4 regions of the Oceanibaculum indicum P24 genome follow, and region 2 is predicted to be linked to each of the others. Evidence: predicted binding sites of a transcription regulator. Region 2 holds the regulator's gene; each other region holds the start of a gene.

Region 1 (4,208 bases), on a different contig from region 2:
GACCGACAGGGTGCGGGTGACACCGACCACACCCCATTTCGTCGCCGAATAGGGGCTGCGCATCGGGAAGGCGAAACGCCCGGCGGCGGAGGCCAGGTTCACGATGGAACCGCCGCCGGATTGCTTGAGGGCCGGCACGGCGCGGCGGGTGAAGAAGAACAGCCCGTTCAGATTCACATCCAGGGTGCGCTGCCACTCGTCCGGGTCGATCTCCTCGATGGGGCCGGTCGGTCCGGCGATGCCGGCATTGTTGATGAGGATGTCGAGGCCGTTCAGCTCCTTCAGCGCGGTGTCCATGAACTTGTCCACCTGCGCCCGGTCGGCGACGTCCACCACTATGCCGAAGCTGCCGGGCAGGGCGGCGATGGTCTCGTCCAGCGCCGTCTCGTCGATATCGCAGAGGAACAGCCGGGCGCCGGCCTGGTGGAACAGCTCGGCGATCCGCCTGCCGATGCCGCCGCCCGCCGCCGTGACGATGGCGTTGCGCCCGTTGAGGCTAAGATGCATGGGCTTCCTCCGCTGATCTTCTTGATTGGGGTCAAGATGTATCAGGGGAAGCGGATAGGGGGGAAGGGGAGCGTACTTACCGGCGGAAATATTTACAGCCGGTCAGGGTCGATCTGGTCCTTAGGGTCGCCATCCTTGCCGCCGACCATCAGCCCGCCGGCGATGAAGGCACCGGTCAGCAGCAGCGCGGTGACGGTCGCCAGCGTGCTCCAGGCGGCACCAAATTCCTGGCCGATCCAGACCACGCCGAACCAGAAGGCGAAGAAGGAGGCGACGGCGGCCAGCAGCATGAAGCCCAGCCGAAGCGCCAGATTGCCGATGCGCCGGGCCGACATCACCTCGCCGATGGCGGCGCGCAGTGCTGTATCGCGCAGCGCCTCGGCGATTTCCTGCTGCGCCAGCTTGCGCCAGTCGCGGTAGGACATGCCGCCGGCCTTCTCGCCGCCATCCTTGCGGCTCTCGATGGCGTCGCGCAGATGATCGACGATCTCCGCCGCCCGCTCGTCATGCGACATGTCGGCGCGCGGCTTCTTCGGGCGCGGGGCTTCCCGCGCCGGGGCGATCTTCAGCGGCGGCATGGGCACATGCCGGGGCGGACGGCCTGCCGGCGCGCCGCTTCGATAGGGAGATTGCGACATGTCTGCTCTGGCACCTGTTGCGTATCGGCTCATGTTCTGAGCCAAGCAAGGATCGCGCCAGACAATAGCGGATGCGGGGTGCGGCGTCGATCCTGCCGCCGTTTCAGCGTGCGGCCTTAGCGGACCACTTCAAGGCGGCGGTCGAAGGCGGCAAGAATTTCCTCCAGCGTGGAAGCGCGCTTCAGCTGCTGCTTGCCGCTGACCAGGAGATAGTCCACCGGGCGCTGCGGCCCTTTGTTGCATTTCAGGATGGCGAAGATCGGGCGTTCGTGGGTATGGCGGAAGATCGAGAAACTGGCGACCTGGCCGTCATGGTCGATGGCATAATCGCGCCATTCGCCCGAGGCGACGCGGCGGCTGTACACATCCAGTATCCTGCCCAGCTCGTACCGGCTGAAATAGGTGCCTCGGCGCTGTTTGCGATAGTCGGCCAGGTGGACGAACTGGTTCATAAGGCGGTCTCGGCACCTGTTCCGTCTGGGGATGATGTAACAGTTTTGCCAAATTTGCCGGCAGCGTAAAGGCCTAGGCTGTATCGACAGTCAGGTTTGGGCGCGGCGCGTGTCGAATTTTGATCCTGAACAGGCGCGAACCGCGCCGTGGTGCCGTCCACCACAAGCGGGGCGCAACGCATTCAGGGACAAAATTCGCCGCGTTTCGGAGAAATATTGCGCAAATCGCCCATTTTGGCGTCGCCAAAGCTTAGAAGGGGACGACCCTTCCTGCGCTTTGACTCCTGAAACTGAACGATTTGCGCTCAATACCGCGATCCAACCCTGACTGTCGATACAACCTAAGGCATGCGAACTCGCCGGTGCGGCACCGCTTCGCATTGCATTGCCGGGGCGCGGAGGCTACCTTACGCCGCTTTCGGACCGATCCGGTCCTCCCGTTAGCGAGAAGCTTGCCCGTGGCCGATATTTTTCGCGAAATCGACGAGGAACTTCGTCAGGACAATCTGAAGCGCGTCTGGTCGCGCTACCGGTACCTGATCGTGGGCGGCGTGGCGGCGCTGCTGCTGGGAACCGCCGGCTATGTCGGCTGGAAGGAATACCAGTCCCGCCAGCAGGCCGAAGCGGCGCAGAGCTATGCGGCGGCGGTGGCCCTCGTCGGTGAGCAGAATGACCAGGCGGCAGACCGGTTTGCCGCCTTGGCGCAGTCGGGCGGCTCCGGCTATGCCGCACTGGCTCGGCTGGAGCAGGCGGGCCTGCTGTGGCAGCAGGAAAAGCGCGCGGAGGCAATTGCATCCCTGGACGCGCTGGCCGGCGATGCCGCCGCTCCCCAGTCGCTGCGCGACCTGGCGCTGGTGCTGGGTGGTCAGCGCCGGCTGGAAGCGGGCGAGGCTGCCGCCGTGAAGGCGCACCTGGCGACCCTGGTCGAGGGCACCAGCCCCTGGCGCCATCTGGCGCGCGAACTGACGGCACTGGCGGCGGAATCCCAGGGCAACCGGGCGGAGGCACGCGCGCTGCTGCGCCAGGTGACCGACGATCTGGAAGCGCCGCAGGCTGCCCGCGCCCGCGCCGCCGAGCTGCTTCAGGCCCTGCCAGAATAGTCCCCAGATGACCAGATTTCGCGCCCTGACCCGCTGGACCCTGTCGGTTTCCGTTGCTGTCGCCTTTTCGGGCGCGCTTGCCGGCTGCGGCTGGTTTGGCACCAAGGAAGCGCCACCGCTGCCGGGCGAGCGCATGGCCGTGCTGCTGTTCGACAGCGAGCTGAAGGCCGATCCCCAGGTCGCCGAACTGGCGGTCCGCCTGCCGCGCCCGGTCGTCAATCCGGACTGGGCCATGGCCGGTGGGCGGTCCAATCACGCCATGCATCATCTGGCGCTTGGCGATGCGCCGGGCGTGGTCTGGCGCGCCGATGCCGGCGAAGGCTCCGGCGACGAAGCCGTGCTGATCGCGCCGCCCATCGTGGCAGCCGGCAAGGTCTTCACCATTGATGCCGAGGGCATGGTCAGCGCCTTCGATGCCCGGAACGGCAACCGGCTGTGGCAGGTCGAGACCGCGCCGGAGGGCGAGGACAGCGCCGTGGTCGGCGGCGGGCTGGGCTATGCCAATGGCCGGGTCTATGTCGGCAGTGGCTATGCTCAGGTGCTGGCGCTTTCGGCGGAGAATGGCGAACAGGTCTGGCGATCCAACATGCCGGCCCCGGTTCGTGCCGCGCCGAGCGTCTCGGACGGCCGGGTCTTCGTCATCACGCTGGACAATCAGATGATTGCGCTGAGCGCGGAAACCGGTGAGCGGCTGTGGGGCCATGCCGGCATCTCCGAGGTGGCGGGTCTTGTCGGCGGCGCCAGCCCGGCTGTGGAGCGCGACGTGGTCATCGCGCCTTTCTCCTCCGGTGAGATCTTCGCGCTGCGGGCGGAAAATGGCCGCCTGCTGTGGACCGACAATCTGACCGCCGTGCGCCGGGTCGATGCGATTTCCAGCCTGGCCGATATCCGCGGCCTGCCGGTGATCGACCGCGAGATCGTGCTGGCGATCAGCCATAGCGGCCGTATGGCAGCGGTTGACCGCCGGATTGGCGCGCGCCTGTGGGAAAAGGATATTGGCGGCACCCAGATGCCGTGGGTCGCGGGCGATTATGTGTTCGTCATCAGCAACGATGCCGAACTGGTGGCGCTGACCCGCAAGGAGGGTTTTATCCGCTGGATCACCCGGCTGCCGCGCTTCGAGGATGAGGAGGACCGGGAAGATCCGATCTTCTGGTCCGGGCCGGTGCTGGCCGGTGACAGGTTGATCGTCGCCGGTTCGCACGGCGAGGCGATCTCGGTCTCGCCCTATACCGGCGAGGTCCTTGGCCGCTTCGACCTGCCGGATGGTGTCTCAGTGACGCCGGTGGTTGCGGACAATACGCTGTACATCCTCACCGACGACGCCGAATTGCTGGCGTTGCGCTGAGCCCGACAAACATCAGGTTGGGACAGGTCATTTGAGCGACATGACTCGCTTTACCATTGCCATTGTCGGCCGGCCGAACGTCGGAAAATCGACTCTGTTCAACCGGCTGGCCGGCAAGCAGCTGGCCATCGTCGAGGACACGCCCGGCGTGACCCGCGACTGG
Region 2 (4,208 bases):
GTCGGGCTGGTGCTGCTGGTGCTGGTCGCCGGCGGCCAGCTGAATGGCTGGCCCGCCCTGCTGGGCTGGGCGATTTCTCCCGGCATCTTCGCGTTGCTGGTGCAGCGTCATTTTCAGCGCATTGCCCGGCTGGAAGCGGCGGTTGAGGGCGGTTCGGCGGAGATCGAGCCGAACAGCCCGCTCGCCCCGTTGGCCGGCCGCATCGAATCGCTGCATCGCGTGCAGGCGGAAAATCTGGGCGCCCTGCGGCAGCGCCTCCATGCCGCCCATGTCGCGCTGGAATCGCTGCCCGACCCGCTGCTGCTAATCGATGCCGAGGCAACCATCGTGGCCACCAACCGGGCCGCCCGCGAGATCTTCGGCGAGGCGCTGGCGGGCAGGGCGGTCGCCAGCAATCTGCGCCATCCGGAGGTGCTGAAGGCGGTGGAGACGGCCCTTGAACAGGGGCAGGGCCGCACTGTCGAGATGACCATGCTGGTGCCCATCGAGCGCAGTTTCGCCGTCAGTGTCGAACCGTTGCGCGAACCGGGGCCGGATGACAGCCGGGCGCTGATCCTGATGCACGAGCTGACGGCGATGAAGCGCACGGAGCAGATGCGCGCCGATTTCGTTGCCAATGCGAGCCATGAGCTGCGCACGCCGCTCTCCACGCTGGTCGGCTTCATCGAGACGCTGCGCGGCCCGGCCAAGGACGATCCGGAAGCGCATGAGCGGTTCCTGGAAATCATGCATGAGCAGAGCCTGCGCATGTCGCGGCTGGTGAACGACTTGCTGTCGCTTTCGCGGATCGAGCTGAACGAGCATACGCCGCCGCGCGGGCTGGCCGACCTGTCGCGCATTCTTTCCAGCGTGAAGGCGACGCTGGACATGCAGGCGGCGACCAAGGACATGGACATCCAGCTCGATATCGAGGACGGGCTGCCGCCGGTCACCGGCGACGAGGACGAGCTGGCGCAGGTGGCGCAGAACCTGATCGACAATGCGACCAAATATGGCCGGCCCGGCACACCGATCCGGGTAACGGCCCGGCGCGCCGACAGCGTGCCGGCAGCCTTCCCCAAGGCACCGCATGGCGCGGTCCTGATCCGTGTTCAGGACCAGGGCGAGGGCATCCCGCGCGAGCATATTCCGCGCCTGACCGAACGGTTCTACCGGGTCGACAAGGCGCGCAGCCGCGATCTTGGCGGCACCGGTCTTGGCCTTGCCATCGTGAAGCACATCGTCAGCCGCCACCGGGGGGCGCTTTCCGTCGACAGCCAGGTCGGCAAGGGCAGCGCCTTCACCGTCTATCTGCCGGTCGCCGCATCCGCGGGCTGAACGGCCGCCGCGAAAACCCCCGATTCGATGTCGATGTAATAAAAGCGTCATCGAAACGTAGTATTTATGCCGTGCAAGCCCGTTATTGATAGCGCAGGCGCACGGTCCGCCATCGATCATGCCCTTGGAAAGGAAGCCTCATGCCCACCCATACCGTGAAATCCTTCGACGAGGAATTGAAGCGGCTGATGAATCTCATCTCGCAGATGGGCGGGCTGGTGGAGACGCAGGTGCAGGACTGCATCCAGTCCCTGGCGAAGCGCGACAGCACCATCGCCGAGCGGGTGATCCAGGGCGATCTGAAGATCGACAGCCTGGAGCATGATGTCAACGATCTGACGGTTCGCATGCTGGCACTGCGCCAGCCGCTGGCCGAGGATCTGCGCCGCGTTGTTGGCGCGCTGAAGATTTCCGCCGATCTGGAACGCATTGGCGACTACGCCGCGAACATCTCCAAGCGGTCAGTGGCCCTGAACCAGGTACCGCCGGCACGGCCCGCGACCGGTATACCGCGCATGGGCCGGATGGTGCAGCAGATCCTGAAGGAAGTGCTGGACGCCTATGTCGAACAGGATGCCGAAAAGGCCCTGCTGGTCTGGCGCCGGGACGAGGAGGTGGACGAGATGTACACCAGCCTGTTCCGCGAGCTGCTGACCTACATGATGGAAGACCCGCGCAACATCACGCCCTGCACGCATCTTCTGTTCATGGCGAAGAATATCGAGCGCATCGGCGACCATGCCACCAATATCGCCGAGACGCTGTACTACCAGGTAACCGGCCGGCCGCTGACCGCCGAGCGGCCGAAGGGCGACACCAGCGCGTTCACCGTCGTCGAGCCGGAGAACTGACCTACGGTTTGAAACATTTCCACTGGCCTTTTTCCCTTGAGGCCTGCCGAGATTGGACCACACGATGAAGCCGCTGATCCTGATTGTCGAAGACGAAGCCGCGATCGTCACGCTGCTCAGCTACAATTTGGAGCGCGAGGGCTTCCAGGTCCTCGAAGCGCGCGACGGCGAGGAAGGGCTGCTGCTGGCCACCGAGCGCCGGCCCGACCTGATCCTGCTGGACTGGATGCTGCCGCTGTTGTCCGGCATCGAGGTCTGCCGCCGGCTGCGCCGCACCCCGCAGACCCGCAGCATCCCGATCATCATGCTGACGGCCCGCGGCGAGGAAGGCGACCGGGTACGAGGCCTGAATGCCGGCGCCGACGATTACGTCACCAAGCCCTTCAGCCCCAGCGAACTGCTGGCCCGCGTCCGCGCCGTCATGCGCCGCGCCCGGCCTGCCGCCGATGCCGAGACGCTACGCTGCGGCGACATCGTCATGGACATTGCCGCCCACAAGGTGAAGCGCGGCGACCGCGATGTGCATCTTGGGCCGACCGAATTCCGCCTGCTGCGCCATTTCCTGGAGCATCAGGGCCGTGTCTTCTCCCGCGAACAACTGCTGGATTCGGTCTGGGGGGCGGATGTCTATGTCGAGCCGCGCACCGTGGATGTGCATATCCGCCGGCTGCGCAAGGCGCTGAACGAGGATGCCGAGGGCGACCCGATCCGCACCGTCCGGTCGGCCGGCTATGCGCTGGATGCCGTCGCGCCGCAATTCGCTTGACACTCCATCAGTGCGTCGACTCTATATAAGAAATTAATGTAAAATATTATTTTATTCCCGTTTATCGCCCTGTCATTCCGGCTTTTTCGGCGAGTCTTCGAGCTGGCTCAAGAGCGCCGCGAGCCTCTCCTCGTCCAGGATCCCGATCTTCCGCGCCAGCTGGTGCGCCAGCCTGGTGGCGCTTGGCGACAGGCCGGCCGTGTCGATGGTGACGCGCGGATGGGATATCTCCGCCAGCCGATTCAGCGCTTCCGCATCGTCCCAGATGAGCCCAAAATAACCGCAGATCTGATGGATCAGCCCGTCGGTGGGCCGGCCGCGATGGCCATGCTCCAGCGCCGAGAGATAGGCCGAGGAGACCTGCAGCGCAGCCGCCATCTCCTTCAGTGTAACGCCACGCGCGGCACGCAGCGCCCGCAGCCTTTCCCCGAATGGCGTCATGCCTCCTCCCGCACCCGACGCAGCAGCACATAGAGCGCACCGCCGCCGCCATCCTTTGGCTGGGCATGGACGAAGGCCAGCACCTTCTCGCGGTTGCCGCCCTCATTCAGCCAGCGCGGCACCTCGCGCTTCAGCACGCCAGCCTCATAGCGGCCGAATTCGTCACGCCGCGTCCCCTTGCCGGTGATCACCAGCACGCAGCGCAGGCCGCGCGCCTGCGACCGGGCGATGAATCCGTTCAGTGCCACATGGGCGGCATCCTGCGTCATCCCATGCAGATCGATGCGCGCCTCAATGGCGACCTGGCCGCGTTTCAGGCGCATCTGGCTGCGCTTGTCGAGCCCTGGCGCGCTATCATGCTTCAGGGCCGGCAGGATGACCGGCGCCTTGACCGGCTGTGCGACCGGCTGAGGAAGTGGCTCGTCCTTTGGCACCCGGCCGCGCTTGCGGCTGGCCGGCGCCATGCCTTCGGCCTCGGGGGGGGCGGGAACCGGTTCCGGCGGCAGCTCATCCAGCCTGCCCAACCGCAGGCGCTTATCCTGCGGCAGCGGCTTGGCATCCTTCACGACCTGGCGGAAAAGCTCAGCCTCGTCCTTGCTGGCGCGCCGCCGGGCCATGCCTAGCCGTCGATCAGGACAATGTGCAGCCGGCGCGGTCCGTGGGCGCCCATCAGGATCTTCTGCTCGATATCGCCGGTGCGCGACGGGCCGGTGATGAAATTCACCGTGCGCGGCATGGAATCCTTCGCCTGCGCATCGCGCAGCCGCGCCCAGCCATCCTCGTAGGAACCAACGATCTGGCTCTTCTTCAGCACCACGATATGGGTCTCGGGC
Region 3 (4,208 bases), on a different contig from region 2:
ATTCTCGATCCGAGTCTTGGAGCGGAACAGCTCAAGCTGGCGGATCGGGATCAGCTGATCGTTGCTGCTCTCACGGAACGGCGCCCAGGACAGGCCGGCCAGCACCTTCTTCTCAGCTTCGACGTTCGGGCCCTTCACGCCATAATCCATGAAGAAAGCCTTGATCTTGCTCTTGGCCTCGGCCGGCAGGTCGGCGCGCCAGACAATCGGGTCGGACGGGATCAGCGGGGAGCGCCAGATCTCCTTGATCTGGGCATACTTCTCCGGGAAGTTCTGCTTGATCCGGTCCATGCTCTCGGTGTTGTTGGTCGCGATATCGACCTGGCGGTTGGCAACGGCCAGCGCATTGGTCTCATGGTTGGCGGTGACCATGCGCTTGAAATGCTGCTTGGCATCGATGCCGTTCAGCGCGAACACATAGTAGCTCGGCACCAGGAAGCCGGAGGTCGAGTTGGGATCGCCATTGCCGAAGGTGTAGTCCTTGCCGTTCTCGACCACGGCCTTCAGATCGTTGACCGGCACGTCCTTGTGCGCAATCAGCAGCGAGTAGTAGCCGGCGCTGCCATCGGCGGCGACGGTCTGCACGAAGATCTCGCCATTGGCGCGGTCCACGGCTTCCATGGCCGACTTGTTGCCGTACCAGGCGACATCGACCTTCTTGAAGCGCATGCCCTCGATGATGCCGGCATAGTCCGGCGCGAAATAGGCATTCACCTTCATGCCCAGCTTCTTCTCCATGTCGGAGAGGAAGGGCTGCCAGACAGTCTTCAGATTCTGCGAGGATTCGGTCGAGATGATGCCGAAGTTCAGCTCCTTCATCTCGGCCGCCTGCGCACCGGCGGTCAGCGCGGTCATCGCGACCACGGCACCCGCAAGCATTTTGCGAAGCATTCCACTACCTCCTGATTTCGTCACCGGAAAGTCCCGGTCTTTCGCGCCCTTCCCCCGAAGGTCACGCAACAGCCGCCGTCAGTGCGCGGCCACCAGGGCCGGGGAAGCCGCGACGGGCTCCGGCCTCTGATTCCTGATGAAGTCGCCGAGGATCAGCTCCTCGCTGTCGGCGCCGTAAAGCTCGCGCAGGAAGTCCGGCGTCAGCGCCTCGCTCGGCCCGTCATAGATGATCTCGCCGGCCCGCATGGCGACGGTGCGCGGGCAGTAGCGCAGCGCGTAATCCACCTGATGCAGGGACACGACGACGGTGATGCCGTCCTCGCGGTTGATGGTGGCCAGGATTTCCATGACACGGCGCGCCGATTCCGGGTCCAGCGAGGCGATGGGCTCGTCCGCCAGCACGACCTCCGCCTGCTGCACCAGCGCGCGGGCAATGGCGGCGCGCTGCTGCTGGCCGCCCGACAGGGTGGAGGCGCGCTGCGCCACATATTGGTCCATGCCGACGCGCGCCAGCGCCTGCATCGCCATCAGCTTCTCGTCGCGGGTAAACAGGCCGAGCGTGCCGCGCCAGGCCGGGATGCGGCCCAGCACGCCGGTGACCACATTGGTCAGTACCGACAGCCGGTTCACCAGATTGAACTGCTGGAAGACGAAGCCTATATGCGCGCGGATGCGGCGGACGTCGCGGGATACCGCGCCACCCGACTGCACCGTCTCGCCCAGGATGCGGACCTCGCCCTTGCCGCCCTGGCCCTTGCCACTGGCCGGATCGCCACCAACCAGCCCGGCGACATGGCGCAGCAGGGTGGACTTGCCGGAGCCGGAAGCGCCGATCAACGCCACCATCTCGCCCTTCTGGACAAGCAGCGACACGTCGTTCAGGGCGCGCGTTTGCCCGAAAGTCTTGCTGAGGCCGGAAACCGTGATCGCGGTTGACATACCATCCCCGTCAGTGGTGCGGATCGGTGTCCGGTGTATCAGCCGCCCGTTACGGTTCGGTGACGCTTACTTGACGAATTTGCAATGCTTTCCCCAGCCGACTTGGCCTGTTATCCCGTCAGCCGATAAGCCTATGAAAATCGTGGAAATTCGGATTAGGCTGCAGGAAGTGTCCTTGATCGCGGGCGCTATGAGACGGGATGAAGGAGAAATGAGGATGAGCGACGACAAGAAGAGCGTACTGAAGGAATTCAGGACCTTCGCCATGCGCGGCAACGTGATCGACCTTGCGGTCGGCGTTGTGATCGGCACCGCCTTCGGCGGCATCGTCTCCTCGCTGGTCAATGACGTCATCATGCCGCCCTTCGGCGTGCTGCTGGGCGGGCTGGACTTCTCCAACTACTTCATCACCTTGGGCGAGGGCGACTTTGCCAGCCTGCAGGAAGCCAAGGAGGCCGGCGTCGCCACGCTGGCCTATGGCAAGTTCATCAACACCATCGTGAACTTCGTGATCATCGCCTTCGCGATCTTCATGGTGGTGCGCCAGATCAACCGGCTGTCCGCGAAGGAAGAGGCGAAGCCGTCCGCCCCGCCCGCGCCGCCGCGCCAGGAAGTGCTGCTGGAGGAAATCCGCGACCTGCTGAAGCAGCCGCGCCCGTAACCGCTAATCTTCCGGCGTGTCGAAGACGAGCTGCACCCGCTCGGACGCGAAGCGGACATAACCGTAGCGTACCGGCACGCCGTCCAGATCGGCATCGACCGCCTCGACCAGCAGGATCGGCCGGGTGCGCGGCTGCGCCAGCATGGCCGCCTCATCCTCACTCGGCATGCGGGCGGTGATGCGGGTCAGCTTGCGGCGATAATCCGTAACCCCATGCGCGCGCAGCATCTCGGTGACGGAGCCCTTTTCCCCGTAGACCGACGCCGCGTTCGGGAACCGGTCCGCCGGGAAGTAATTATTGCCATAGGTGATCGGCCTGCCATCGGCGGCCCCCAGCATGCGCAGCATGATGCAGGGCGCGCCGGGCGCGATATTCAGCCGCTCCGCCACCTCCTCGCTGGCCGGCAGCGTGGCGCTGTCGATCAGCCGTCCGGCAGGAATCCGGTTCTGCGCCGACACGATCTCGGAGAAACGCGTGCGCTCGCTCAGCGCGTAATCCAGCACATGCTCCTGCACGAAGGAGCCACGCCCCTGCTCGATGCGCACCAGCCCGTTGGCCTCCAGCGCCTCCATCGCGCGGCGCAGCGTATGCCGGTTCACCCGGAAGCGCTCGGCCAGCTGCTTTTCCGTCGGCAGCCGGTCGCCGGGCTCGAACCGTCCCTCAGCGATATCCTGAGTGATCGCCTGTTCGATCTGCCGCCACAGCGCGACACCGTCCCCGCGCGATAAACCCTGCATCCTTACCTCTGCTTTCCGGCGCATCCGCGCAACCGCTTCGTCACAGGAAATTCACAACTTGCCCCCTTTACGAAACCGGGGTGCGGGAGCATAGTGATGAAAATTGATACGGATGTCTATACAAATTAATCAGAGGTATAGAATGGCGTCCCCGACACCGACACAGCCGGCAGGACAGGCCGAGCGGCAGCGCTGGATGTCCGTGCTCGCCAAGGCCGAACCCAGGGCGCTGGAAGCGCTGTGGCAGCAGGTTGGTTCTGCCCCGGACTTCTCCTATCTGCGCCAGCCGGAGACCGGCATGGTCATGGTGCGCGGCCGCGCCGGCGGCACCGGCCAGCGCTTCAATCTGGGCGAGATGACGATGACCCGCTGCGCCGTGCGGCTGCCCGATGGCCGGGTCGGCCATGGCTATGTCGGCGGTCGCGACAAGGATCATGCGACATGCGCCGCCCTGATCGACGCGCTGATGCAGGACACCACACAGCGGACGGCGCTGGATGCCGCGATCATCGCGCCGCTGGAGCAGGCCGCCCGGGAGGCGCGCGAGACGGCCTCGCGCAAGGCCGCGGCCACGAAGGTCGATTTCTTCACCATGGTGCGCGGGGAATGACGATGACAGACACGCTGCTCGCCGGTTTCAACGACACCACGCTGGACAGCCAGCGCGCCTTCCGCGCCGCACTCGACGCGCTGTCCCGCCCCGGCCGCATCGTCACGATGCCGGACCTGCTGCCGGACGCCGCGCCACAGCCGCTGATGCCGGCCACCGCCGCGCTGGCGCTGGCGCTGTTCGATTACGAGACACCGGTCTGGCTGGACGAAGCCGCCGATACGCCCGCCGTGCGCGACTGGCTGCGCTTCCATTGCGGCAGCCCGCTGGTCAGCGACAAGGCGCAGGCGCGCTTCGCCCTGCTGGCCGGCACGCCGGAGACGCTGTCGGGTTTCGATGCCGGCACCGACGCCTATCCCGACCGATCCG
Region 4 (4,208 bases), on a different contig from region 2:
CTGTCGCCGGTGATGACGAACAGCACGCTGCCGTCCTTGGCCTTGTAGGTCCATTGCTCGATGGGGCCGAGCTTGGCGATATCGTCAGGACGGCCGAGCTTTGCCTCCAGCTCGGCCTTGGTCGAGACGCCCTCCGCCTTCTTCACGAGGTCGGCCTTGCTGGGATCGCCACAGGCGGCCAGCAGCAAGGCGAAAGCCAGTATCGCGAACCGCTTCATCGTGACTCTCCCTCTCGTTATTCGGAATTGCCGCCATTATAGGGCAGCACGGCGTTCAGGATCACGCCGACGATGGCGGCCAGCGCGGTGCCGGACAGCTGCGCGATGGTGCCGACATGCACCACGGCCCCGCCGATACCCAGCACCAGGATGATCGAGACGATGAACAGGTTGCGCTTGTCGCCCAGATCGACCTTGCCTTCGATCATGGTGCGCAGGCCCGACGCCGCGATGACGCCGAACAGCGCGATGGCGACGCCGCCGATCACCGGCACCGGGATCGACTGCAGCGCCACCCGGAAATCGCCCAGGAAGCCCAGCAGCACGGCGATCACCGCCGCACCGCCGATGACATAGACGGAGAAGACGCGGGTGATGGCCAGCACGCCGACATTCTCGCCATAGGTGGTGTTCGGCGGCCCGCCCAGGATGGCGGCCAGCATGGTGGCCAGCCCGTCGCCGGCCAGCGAGCGGTGCAGGCCCGGATCCTCCAGCGTGTTGCGGCCGATCACCCGGCTGATGACGATCTGGTCGCCGATATGCTCGGCGATGGTCACGATGGCGACCGGCACCAGCAGCAGCACGATGGTGGCAAAATGCTGCCAGGGCAGGTCGTAGGTCACGAAGGGCACGGCAAAGGCCGGGAACTCCACAAAGCTGGCGGCGGCCAGCTTCGCCTGCATGCCCGCCTCGCCCGACCAGGGCACCAGGCCGGCGAAGGCGGCAATCACATAGCCGCCGAGGATCGCCAGCAGGATCGGCACCACGGCGAAGATGCCGCGCATGACGACGGAGAAGGCAAGGGCAAGCACCAGCGTCGCGGCGGCGATCAGGAAGTGCGTGCCGCTATAGGCGCTGGTGGCCGGGTCGTTGGAGGCCATGCTGACGGCGACCGGCGCAAGGCCAAGGCCGATCACCACGATCACCGGGCCGGTCACCACCGGCGGCAGCAGGCGCAGCAGCCAGCCAACGCCGAAGCCCTTGATGCACAGCGCCACCACCAGATAGACCGCACCCGCCAGGAAGGCGCCCAGCATGGCGCCGGTCGGGCCCAGCGGCTGGCCGTCCGGGCCGGGCAGGGCGGCCGCCGCCAGGATCGGCGCGATGAAGGCGAAGGAGGAGCCGAGATAGGCCGGGATGCGGCCCTTGGTGAGGGCGATGAACAGCAGCGTGCCGAGGCCGCTGGTGACCAGCGCCACGGACGGGTTCAGCCCGGTCAGCAGCGGGACAAGGACCGTCGCGCCGAACATGGCGAACAGATGCTGCAGGCTGAGCAGGCCCCAGAGGGCCGCGCCCGGCTTTTCATGCACGTCGAGGACGGTGGCGGTGCTGTCGCTCATGGTCGGCCTTTCGGATGGCTGTCGTTCAAAGAGTTGACGTCGCCTTACGGCATCCCGGCGCGGTAGGCAAGTATCGTGATACGCATCCTTTTGCGCGTCTGTCCGTTATCCGCAGGAGCGGCTTGTCCGCCTGTCTGGGTCTTTTGTTTCTGAAATGTTACATTTTCTTTACAAGATTCGCCGGAAGGGCGTATGAGCAATCGGGAACCGGCGAATGCAAACCGCCGCATCCCCTCCGCACAAGATTATGTCAGGCCATGCCGGCGACACAGGTCATCATCACGCTTCTGGGATTCATCGCACTGCTGCTGTGGGGCATCCACATGGTGCAGAGCGGCATCCTGCGCGCTTATGGCTCCGGCCTCAGGCGCAGCCTGAGCCGTGGCCTCGACAACCGGTTCAAGGCCTTTGCGGCAGGCTTCGCGGTAACCGCCATCCTGCAGAGCAGCACCGCGACCGGCCTGATGGCGTCTTCCTTCGCGGCGGGCCGGCTGGTCGATCTGGTGCCCGCGCTGGCGATCATGCTGGGTGCCAATGTCGGCACCACGGTGATCGTGCAGATCCTGTCCTTCGATATCGGGCTGCTGACGCCGATCCTGATTCTGGTCGGTGTGATCGCCTTCAAGCGGGGCGGGCAGACGCGCACGCGCGATCTGGGCCGTGTCGCCATCGGCCTTGGCCTTGTGCTGCTGTCGCTGCATCTGCTGACCCAGACCGTGATGCCGCACGACATGTCGCCGCAGATGAAGGAGGTGCTGCACCTGCTGACCAGCGACCCCATCGTCACGATGCTGCTGGCGGCCATCTTCACCTGGGCGGCGCATGCCAGCGTGGCCACCGTGCTACTGGTCATGTCGCTGGCAGCGGCCGGGTGGATCACGCCGGTGGCGGCGCTGGCCATGGTGCTGGGCGCCAATCTCGGCAGTGCGCTGAACCCCGTGCTGCAGGCGATGGGCGGTGATCGCGAGAAGCTGCGCGTGCCGGTCGGCAACCTTTTGAACCGTCTGGTCGGCTGCGCCATCGCGCTGCCGCTGCTGCCCTATGCTGTCGAATGGCTGGAAATCGTGAATGGCGGGCCGGCGCGTGTCGCGGCCAATTTCCACACCGCCTTCAACCTGGCGCTGGCGGTGCTGTTCATCCTGCCGCTGCCCCTGCTGGCGATGCTGATGAAGAAGCTGTTCCCGACGGCGGAGCGGCCGCTCGATCCGGGCGCGCCGCTGCATCTGGACCGGGAGGCCATCGAGAATCCGAGTGTGGCGCTGACCAACGCGGCGCGCGAGGCGCTGCGCATGGCCGACGCGGCGGAGCGCATGCTGCGCGGCTCGCAGACCGTGTTCGAGACCGGCGACCGCAAGCTGGTCTCCGAGATCAGCCGCATGGACGACACGCTGGACACGCTGCATGGCGCGATCAAGCGCTACCTGACCGATGTCAGCCGCGAGCAGCTGGACGAGGAGCAGAGCCAGCGCCTGTCGGAGATTCTGGCCTTCACGATCAATCTCGAACATATCGGCGATATCGTGGACCGCAACCTGATGGATCTGGCGTCCAAGAAGATCAAGCGGCAGCTCAGCTTCTCCGAGGAGGGGCTCGCCGAAATCCGCCAGATGCATGCCAGGCTTCTGGAGCATCTGAAGCTGTCGATCTCGGTCTTCATGGCCAGCGACCTGCGTTCGGCCCGGCAGCTGGTGGCGGAGAAGGAGCAGTTCCGCGATCTGGAGAAGCTGGCGACAGAGCGACATTTCGAGCGTTTGCGCGAGGGACGGTCGGAAAGCATTGAGACGACAGAGCTGCATCTCGACATCGTGCGCGATCTGAAGCGTATCGAATCGCACATTGCCGCCACGGCCTATCCGCTGCTGGAGCAGCTGGGCGCGCTGCGCCGCAGCCGCCTGACCGAGGCGAAGAGCTGATGCGTTCTACCGGCTGACAGCGGCGGAAACATCGTCATACACTCCTCCCAGAAAATTCAGGGAGAAGGAAAATCATGGCGGACCGGGAAGTCGCGATCATCGTCGGTGTGGGCAGCGGGCTGAGTGCCGCGCTGGCCCGGCTGTGCGCCAAAGAAGGCATGGCGGTCGCACTGGCAGCGCGCAATACCGACAAGCTGATCGGACTGGTGCGCGAGACCGGAGCCATGGCGGTGGCCTGCGATGCCAGCCAGCCGGCCGATGTGGACCGGCTGTTCGCCACCGTGGCGGACACGCTGGGCGCGCCCTCGCTGGTGGTGTTCAACGCCAGCCGCCGGGTGCGTGGGCCGATCACCGAGCTTGACCCCGCAGAGGTGCGGGAATCGCTGATGACGACTGGCTATGCCGGGTTCCTGGTTGGCCGGGCGGCGGCGCGCGCCATGCTGCCTGATGGCAAGGCGATGGGGAACGGCAGCATCCTCTTTACCGGCGCCTCGGCCAGCGTGAAGGGCTATCCGCAATCCGCCCCCTTCGCGATGGGCAAGTTCGCGCTGCGCGGCCTGGCGCAGAGCATGGCGCGGGAGCTGGCGCCGAAGAACATCCATGTCGCGCATGTCGTGATCGATGGCGGCATACGCCAGGGCGGGGACGATCCGCGTGGCCCGCAGCGCGGTGTGGACGGGCTGCTGGAGCCGGACGCCCTGGCGCGGGCCTATCTCGACCTGCACCGACAGCATCGC

Evidence for each region. Region 2 encodes PhoB, which activates phosphate uptake and scavenging genes when phosphate is short. Its sites were predicted from a motif close to TNTCATAAAACTGTCA; they were not measured.
Region 1: P24_RS04160 (DUF2794 domain-containing protein) is a predicted target of PhoB. The motif match lies at 1,635-1,650, and genes of this name have one in related genera.
Region 3: phnC (phosphonate ABC transporter ATP-binding protein) is a predicted target of PhoB. The motif match lies at 1,880-1,895, and genes of this name have one in related genera.
Region 4: P24_RS17470 (Na/Pi cotransporter family protein) is a predicted target of PhoB. The motif match lies at 1,716-1,731, and genes of this name have one in related genera.

The regions. Positions count from the first base shown of each region.
Region 1 is NZ_AMRL01000003.1:159,568-163,775, reverse strand. It holds gene P24_RS04170 (SDR family oxidoreductase) at 1-507, opposite strand, end outside; gene P24_RS04165 (hypothetical protein) at 600-1,085, opposite strand; gene P24_RS04160 (DUF2794 domain-containing protein) at 1,262-1,597, opposite strand; gene P24_RS04155 (tetratricopeptide repeat protein) at 2,056-2,697, shown strand; gene P24_RS04150 (outer membrane protein assembly factor BamB family protein) at 2,705-4,045, shown strand; gene der (ribosome biogenesis GTPase Der) at 4,086-4,208, shown strand, end outside.
Region 2 is NZ_AMRL01000002.1:204,051-208,258, forward strand. It holds gene P24_RS02920 (ATP-binding protein) at 1-1,317, shown strand, start outside; gene phoU (phosphate signaling complex protein PhoU) at 1,458-2,168, shown strand; gene phoB (phosphate regulon transcriptional regulator PhoB) at 2,233-2,934, shown strand; gene P24_RS02935 (helix-turn-helix domain-containing protein) at 3,007-3,375, opposite strand; gene P24_RS02940 (Smr/MutS family protein) at 3,372-3,992, opposite strand; gene P24_RS02945 (LutC/YkgG family protein) at 3,995-4,208, opposite strand, start outside.
Region 3 is NZ_AMRL01000008.1:112,866-117,073, forward strand. It holds gene phnD (phosphonate ABC transporter substrate-binding protein) at 1-891, opposite strand, end outside; gene phnC (phosphonate ABC transporter ATP-binding protein) at 970-1,830, opposite strand; gene mscL (large conductance mechanosensitive channel protein MscL) at 2,048-2,491, shown strand; gene phnF (phosphonate metabolism transcriptional regulator PhnF) at 2,495-3,229, opposite strand; gene phnG (phosphonate C-P lyase system protein PhnG) at 3,372-3,839, shown strand; gene phnH (phosphonate C-P lyase system protein PhnH) at 3,842-4,208, shown strand, end outside.
Region 4 is NZ_AMRL01000035.1:5,063-9,270, reverse strand. It holds gene P24_RS17480 (hypothetical protein) at 1-218, opposite strand, end outside; gene P24_RS17475 (solute carrier family 23 protein) at 236-1,558, opposite strand; gene P24_RS17470 (Na/Pi cotransporter family protein) at 1,816-3,471, shown strand; gene P24_RS17465 (SDR family NAD(P)-dependent oxidoreductase) at 3,546-4,208, shown strand, end outside.